3 regions of the Vulcanococcus sp. DEBay_Sum29NL08_54 genome follow, and region 2 is predicted to be linked to each of the others. Evidence: predicted binding sites of a transcription regulator. Region 2 holds the regulator's gene; each other region holds the start of a gene.
The links. The regulator NtcA, encoded in region 2, controls nitrogen genes in cyanobacteria. The targets are predictions, from matches to a motif close to GTANCNNNNGNTAC.

Region 1 (2,263 bases), on a different contig from region 2:
CGTTGCTGTTGGCTTTTGCCCTCAGCGGCCTGCTGCTGGGACTCGGGCTCAGTCCATGGGCCGGGTTGGGCTGGCTCGGTGTGCTGCCGGCCATGCTGATTCCTTGGGTGTTGGGCCGGCGCTTGGGCGGTCACAGCGGCGACAGCTACGGCGCCTGCGTGGAGTGGAGCCTTAGTTGGATCCTGTTGCTGTTGGCCGTTTCGGCAGGCTGAGTTGGAAGGCATTGCCAGCGCTGGGCAGTTTGGGATCGAGACCGGAGGGCGGCACCCGTAGCTCCAGTGCACCGCCGATGCGTTCCGCGAGGTCCCGGCCGAGCGCCAGCCCCAGACCGCTGCCGTCGAGGGCAAGGCCGGTGCTGCCCCGTTCCCCTTTGCGGAAGATCTGCTCCCGTTCGGCGCTGGGGATTTCGGGCCCTTCGTCCCAAACCGCCAGGACGAGCTGATCGCCCTGCTCCTGGCAAACCAGGCCGACCCCGCCACCAGGGCGGCTGTAGCGGAAGGCGTTCTCCAGCAGGTTGGCCACGATTTCGGAGACGGCCGCGGCATTGCACGCTTGCGTCGGAAGCTCTCCAGGCGGCACCCAGCGCCGGCCTTGCAGGGCGGCGGTTCCAGCGGCGCGCTCCAGCAAGGGCTCCAGCACTTGGTTGAGGGAGTGCAGGTCCTCACTGCTGAAGGCTGGCGGCAGCAGCAGCGGTTGCAGGCCGTCTTGGGCGGGGGGCAGCAGCGGAGTTTGGGTGAGTTGATCGATCGCTTCGAGATAGCGATTGATCTGGTGCTGCTCGCTCAGCAGGTTGTCCACCAACGCTTGATTGGCGCTATCGCCATCGAGTCGACGCCTGAGCAGTTGTCCAAAGGTGCGCAGGGCCGCCAGGGGATTGCGCAGTTGATGGACCAGCAGCTTGAGCTGGTCGTCCCGAAGGGCCAGTTGACGGCCGAGTCGTTGTTGCTCCAGATCGAGCTTGAGCGCTTCGGTGAGGCAGAGCGCTGTTGCTTCCAGCCGATCACTCAGGGGCGTGGGCCAGGGCCAGCAGTCGGTGTCGATTCGCAGGGCTCCAAGCAGGAGCGGCCCATCTCGCAGGGCGAGCCAACGGCGCGTACTGCGCTCGTCTGGCGATGGCCTACTGGCATCGCTTTCGAGGGCCAAGACTTGCTTGGGCCAGCCGCCAATCGAGAGCAGGGAGGGTTCTCCACTGGCGCTGGGGAGGGCCACGTACACCACCAATGACCGCAGATCAGGACGATCTGCGAATTGGGCAAGTTGCTGTTTCAGCAGCGCGAGAAACCGCTTGGAGACTTGCATCTAGGCGGCGTTCTGGTGGTGGTCCACGGCCTTAAACGGAACTTTTTTCGGAGACTTGGTTCAAATCCGAGAAAAAGTCTTAAGATTTTGGGTATCGACCAATACCGAGCGGCCTGACGCAGGCAGCACGGCGATGGCTTCTGCCTTTGCTTGCAACTTTGTTGCATCGAGGTTACAGCAGGAGAGACACGTCTCTTTGCTGGTTGAACGCCAACGCTCGCTTTGCTGTCAGTTTGGGCTGTCAGACGTTTGGGCGTTGTTGAAGGTCTCTTGCCTTCGTCTCTTCGTCCCCTCCGCCCTTCGGGGTTCCTGAACCATGTCCAAAAAGCGCAAGCGCATCAGCCGCCGCCGGCTTGCTGGCCAGCGAGTCCTGGCCCATGTCGGTGTTCACAACATCGAGACCGGTGAATACAAGCCTGTGACGGCTGCCCGTCGCTACATCGCCGAGTCAGGGATCGTTCCTCCCGCTCTGGTGAACGTGCGTCGTAACGAGCACACCACGGACCGCTTCTTCTGGGGCGAAAAAGGTCTGTTTAGTGCCCAATACGCCGAGGAGAACCACTTCCTCTTCCCTTCCCTGCGTGAGATCGTCGATCGCATTGGCGAAGACAACCTCTTTGCTGGTCTCGAGGCGATGGCCGCCGACGACTGGGAAGAAATGGAAGAGTACGAATACGCCTTCGTCTGATTCTCAGACTCTGCTTTCAGAAGGGCATCAGCCGGCCTCCCGATGGGGCCGGCTTTTTTGTTGCTCACTGAGGCAGGCCTTGGCTGGGCGCGATCCGCTCAGTGATGAAGCGTTTGAGCTCAGGGAAGAGCGATTCATCGATGCCATGGCCGCCGTCAAAGGCCAGCAATTGCGCTGACTGTCCGCTGGCTTGGAGTTGCTGCAGCAGTTCTTCGCTGGCCATGAACGGCACCACCGGATCCTGGCGGCCATGGGTCAGGAGCACGGGGGGGCAGG
Region 2 (2,263 bases):
GGCAAGCAACAAGCACTACCTGTAGTGCAAACACCCGTACCATCGAGGCACTGAGCCAGCCCGCGATGAGCAGCACCCAACCCAGGCGGGACGGCCGCAGCGCAACGGACCTGCGCAGCACGCGCTTCGCTTGGGATCCGATGGGCTTCGCCCTGAGCTCCGTCACGGTGTACACGGGCAACACGGCTGTGATCTGCAGCGTTTGCTTAGAGGAGGGTGTTCCGAAGTGGCGTAAAGGCTCCGGCAAGGGCTGGCTGAGCGCTGACTACCGGCTGCTCCCCGCCAGCACCCCCAGCCGGCAGCCACGGGAGCTGATGAAGCTCTCCGGTCGCACCCAAGAAATCCAACGCCTCATCGCCCGCAGCCTCAGGGCCTGCCTGGATTTGGAGGCGCTGGGGGAGCGGACCCTGCAAATCGACTGTGACGTCCTTCAAGCCGATGCCGGCACCCGCACCGCCAGCATCACTGGAGCCTGGGCCGCCTTAGCCCTCGGCCTGCAACGCCTGGAGCAGCGCGGAGTGCTGGAACGATCGCCCCTGGTGGGGCAGGTGGCGGCGGTTTCCGTTGGCCTCGTGGATGGCGCCGCACTCCTCGATCTCGACTACAGCGAGGACAGCCGAGCAGAGGTCGATCTGAACGTGGTGATGAATCAAGAGCAACATTTGCTCGAAATTCAAGGCACTGCCGAGGGCGCACCCTTCAGTCGCCAACAGCTTTCCAGCCTGGTTGACCTAGCGGAAAGCGGCATCGATCAACTGATGCAGGCCCAGAAGCAGGCCTTGGCAGAGGCAGCAAATTAGTTTCAATGGCTACAGGGCGGCCCTGGACTGATCCGTAGGTTCCAGGCAACTCAGTCGCGCTGAAATGGTCGTGGCAACGCAAGGATTCAGCCGCTACTCCCCTAGCCCTACGACCGGTACGTCAGTGATCGCACCGATCGCGGGGAGTCCCCTGCCGCCCAATGCCACGCTGCTGGATGTCATCCGGGGCCTGAGCGGTAGCACCACCGAAATCGTTGAGCGCGGCAAAACAATCTTTTTCCCCGGCGACCCCGCCGAAAAGGTTTATCTGCTGAAACGGGGTGCGGTCCGGCTCTCCAGGGTCTACGAATCCGGCGAGGAAATCACCGTGGCACTGCTGCGGGAGAACAGCCTCTTCGGCGTGCTGTCTCTACTGACAGGCCAGCGTTCGGACCGCTTCTATCACTCGATTGCCTTTACCCGCGTCGAGCTGGTGACGGCTCCCGCCACCTCCGTCCGCAAGGCGATCGAACAAGACCCGGCGGTTGGTCTACTGCTTCTGCAGGGTCTCTCCTCTCGGATTCTTCAAACCGAGACCATGATCGAAACCCTCACCCACCGCGACATGTCCTCGCGACTGGTGAGCTTCCTGCTGGTGCTCTGCCGCGACTTTGGTGTACCCAGCAGCGAAGGAATCACGATCGACCTGCGCCTCTCCCACCAGGCCATCGCCGAAGCAATCGGATCGACCCGCGTCACGATCACCCGTCTCCTGGGCGACCTCCGCAACGACGGCCTAGTGCAAATCGACCGCAAAAAAATCACCGTCTTCGATCCGTTGGCCCTCGCCAAACGCTTCAGCTAAACGGCTGAACTGGTGGCCGATCCCAGCTGCGTTCCAAGCCACCGCAACCGATACTGATCGTCGTCGCCCAACGTCGTGTCCGGCTGGATCCTGATCCTGGCGTTGCTGATCCTCGGGGGAGTGCTCTCCACCCTGGGGGATCGCTTGGGATCCAAGGTCGGCAAGGCGCGGCTGAGCTTGTTCCGGTTGCGGCCCAAGAAGACCGCCGTGGTGATCACGGTGCTGACCGGCAGCTTGATCAGTGCCATCTCCCTTGGGCTGATGCTGCTCGTCAGTGATCGCTTGCGCACGGGGCTCTTCGAACTCGATCAGATCGAACAGCGCCTGCGGGACAGCCGCGATGCCCTGAGCTCAAGTCGCAAGGACCTGGCCCAAAGTCGGAGCGCCCTGCGCAGCGCAGAGAACGAGCGCAGCGAGGCCCAACGCCAACTCAAGGTGGTGGCCGAGCAGGCCAGCCGGCTGCAGAAGGAACTGGCTCCCCTGATGGAGCAACGCAAACAACTGGAGGCCGAGCGCGACCGCCTCAGCCGTGACATCGCCGCGAAGGATTCCGATCTCCAGCGCAACCGCACTGAGCTCGCCAAGCTCAACAGCAAGATCAAAAGCAGCAGCCAAGAGCTCGAGCGTCTCGAACGCAACCTGATTGCCCTACGTCAGG
Region 3 (2,263 bases), on a different contig from region 2:
TGATCAATGGGACTCGCTGTCGCCCCTGCCTCTGACCTTCTTCAGCCCCATGAGGAAGCTGCTCTGAGCGAGCGGCTCGGACGCTGGCGGCGGCAGCCCCTCACCCCTGAAGAACTGAGCGCTCTGCTGCCTCGGGTCTCCGATCCCACCCTTGCCCTCAGCCTGGCTGAGCGGCTGGGGATGGCCGGACCCGAGGCCATTGCCTTGATCCTTCCCCTCTGCCAATCGCAGGGCATTTCTCTGCCCCTCATTCGCGCCCTGGGGATCTGTCATCACCCCCAGGCCTGCACTCAGCTCCTTACCTGGCTGCCAGAGGCCGGACCCCTGGAGCCCGATGTGCTCGAAGCCCTCGGCTGCTGGGGCAATCTGATCGATTTCAGCATCATCGAATCAGCGCTAAGCGCACCTGGCCAGAGCCATCGCCTGGCAGGCCTCAGCCTGCTGACCTTCCGCAATCGCAGCCTGACGGCCGAGGAGGTCCTACGCCTGACGACGCCTCTGCTGCAGGACTTTCGCGCCGATGTGGTGATTGCCACGATCAAGCTGCTGCAACGGCGCAACGAGCCCAGCGTCTTAACTGCCATTCGCGGCTGCATCAGCACCGAAGCTCTGCCCCGCGTCGCTGAAGCGGCACTCCAGGCCCTCGGTTGCATCGGCAGCCTGGAATGCTGCCAGCAGCTGCTGGAGCTTCGAGGCGAATTGGCTGGCACAGCCTTAGAAGAGCCGCTGCGGCGTCAACTCAAGGCTCAGGTCAGGCATCAAGCCCTGGTCGAGCAGGCCTTGGCATAACTATTCATTTCTACAATTCGCCACAAAAAAAGCCCACCGTTGGTGGGCTTTTGCGTTGGGAGCCGAAGCTCACCATTTCTTATAAGGAAGGAACTTGCCGCACATGGTGACCTTCACTCGGTTACCAGCAGGATCTTCAACTTTGTCCACATCCAAGGTGAAGTCAATGGCGCTCATAATGCCATCACCAAACTTCTCTTGGATCACGTCCTTCAGGGGCATTCCGTACACCTGCATGATCTCGTAGAAGCGATAGATCAGCGGATCAGTCGGGATCACAGGATCCAGACCGCCCTTGGTCGGGAACGACTGCAGTGCCTCGGTAATGGCATGGTCAAGGCTGAGCAGTTCAGCCAGCTTTTGGGCTTCTTCAGCCGAAGCGGTGGACTGGCAGTAGAACAGCGAAGCGATCCACACTTCATCGCGACCCAGGGCGGCCTCCAGATCAGCGAAGCTCAGCCCTTTGGCCTTCTTCGCCGCCATCAATGTCGCCGTGATTGTGGCGGGAGAGGGAGCTGCCAACGAGGGCATTGAAACAGGAGTAACCGTCATGGAGACAGGCCAGAATTGATGAGAGGAGTGAACAGAATGAAGCGCAATCTGCGTTCTGCTCGCATGTCAGATTCGCTGCAGATGGGGATCAACTTCGCAGCCTTTGTTACCGAGCCTGAAACAACTTGGTAGCTGCTGCTACCAGATCGGGCCTTGCCGGCACGGAGAATCCAGTGAGAACGAGCTCTTCTGTCGGCTTGACCTACGCCGCTCCCCCAACCGACGGCCCGCCGAATGGCCGTGAGCTGTTCAAGGCCTATCTCCGCAAAGTCGGCAGTGGCGAGCACACCAGTAGTGGACTGACGCGCGAGGAAGCCGCCCACGCCCTGGAACTGATGCTCGATGGGGCCGCTAGCCCGGCCCAAATCGGCGCCTTCCTGATCGCCCACCGCATCCGCCGGCCTGAGCCTCAGGAGCTCACCGGGATGCTGGATGTGTACCGAAAGCGGGGCCCGCAGCTGACAACCGGCAAGCCAGCCATCAGCTTCGGCATGCCCTTTGACGGGCGCACGCGCACCGCTCCGATCTACCCCCTAACCGCCCTGGTGCTCTCGAGTGCCGGACTCCCCGTGGTGCTGCAAGGGGCCGGCCGCATCCCCGTGAAATACGGGATCACGGCCCAGGAGCTGTTCGCCTGCTTGGGCCTGCAGCTCGCCGGCCGAAGCGTCGAGTGGGTCCAGGCCAAGCTCAACGCTTGCGATCTGGCGTTGGTCCATCAACCGGACCACCTCCCGGATGCCGAAACCCTGATCCCTTACCGCGAGGATCTCGGCAAGCGGCCACCGCTGGCCAGCCTCGAGTTGCTCTGGACTGCGCACCAGGGCGAGCACCTGCTGGTCAGTGGCTTTGTCCACCCGCCAACCGAAGCGCGGGCCTGGAAGGCACTGGACTTAGCGGGGGAAACCAACGTGCTGACCGTCAA

Region 1: a site for NtcA is predicted at 1,391-1,404, ahead of QZ186_RS08080 (sensor histidine kinase KdpD). Genes of this name have one in related genera too.
Region 3: a site for NtcA is predicted at 1,470-1,483, ahead of cynS (cyanase). Genes of this name have one in related genera too.

What each region holds. Positions count from the first base shown of each region.
Region 1 covers NZ_JAFMNJ010000021.1:14,439-16,701, reverse strand. Annotated here, with positions in the region: gene QZ186_RS08085 (adenosylcobinamide-GDP ribazoletransferase) at 1-212, shown strand, start outside; gene QZ186_RS08080 (sensor histidine kinase KdpD) at 172-1,209, opposite strand; gene QZ186_RS08075 (DUF3155 domain-containing protein) at 1,616-1,987, shown strand; gene QZ186_RS08070 (dienelactone hydrolase family protein) at 2,052-2,263, opposite strand, start outside.
Region 2 covers NZ_JAFMNJ010000024.1:6,579-8,841, reverse strand. Annotated here, with positions in the region: gene rph (ribonuclease PH) at 66-800, shown strand; gene ntcA (global nitrogen regulator NtcA) at 865-1,605, shown strand; gene QZ186_RS08455 (DUF3084 domain-containing protein) at 1,681-2,263, shown strand, end outside.
Region 3 covers NZ_JAFMNJ010000044.1:7,656-9,918, forward strand. Annotated here, with positions in the region: gene QZ186_RS10500 (formate/nitrite transporter family protein) at 1-3, shown strand, start outside; gene QZ186_RS10505 (hypothetical protein) at 7-789, shown strand; gene cynS (cyanase) at 859-1,320, opposite strand; gene QZ186_RS10515 (anthranilate phosphoribosyltransferase family protein) at 1,539-2,263, shown strand, end outside.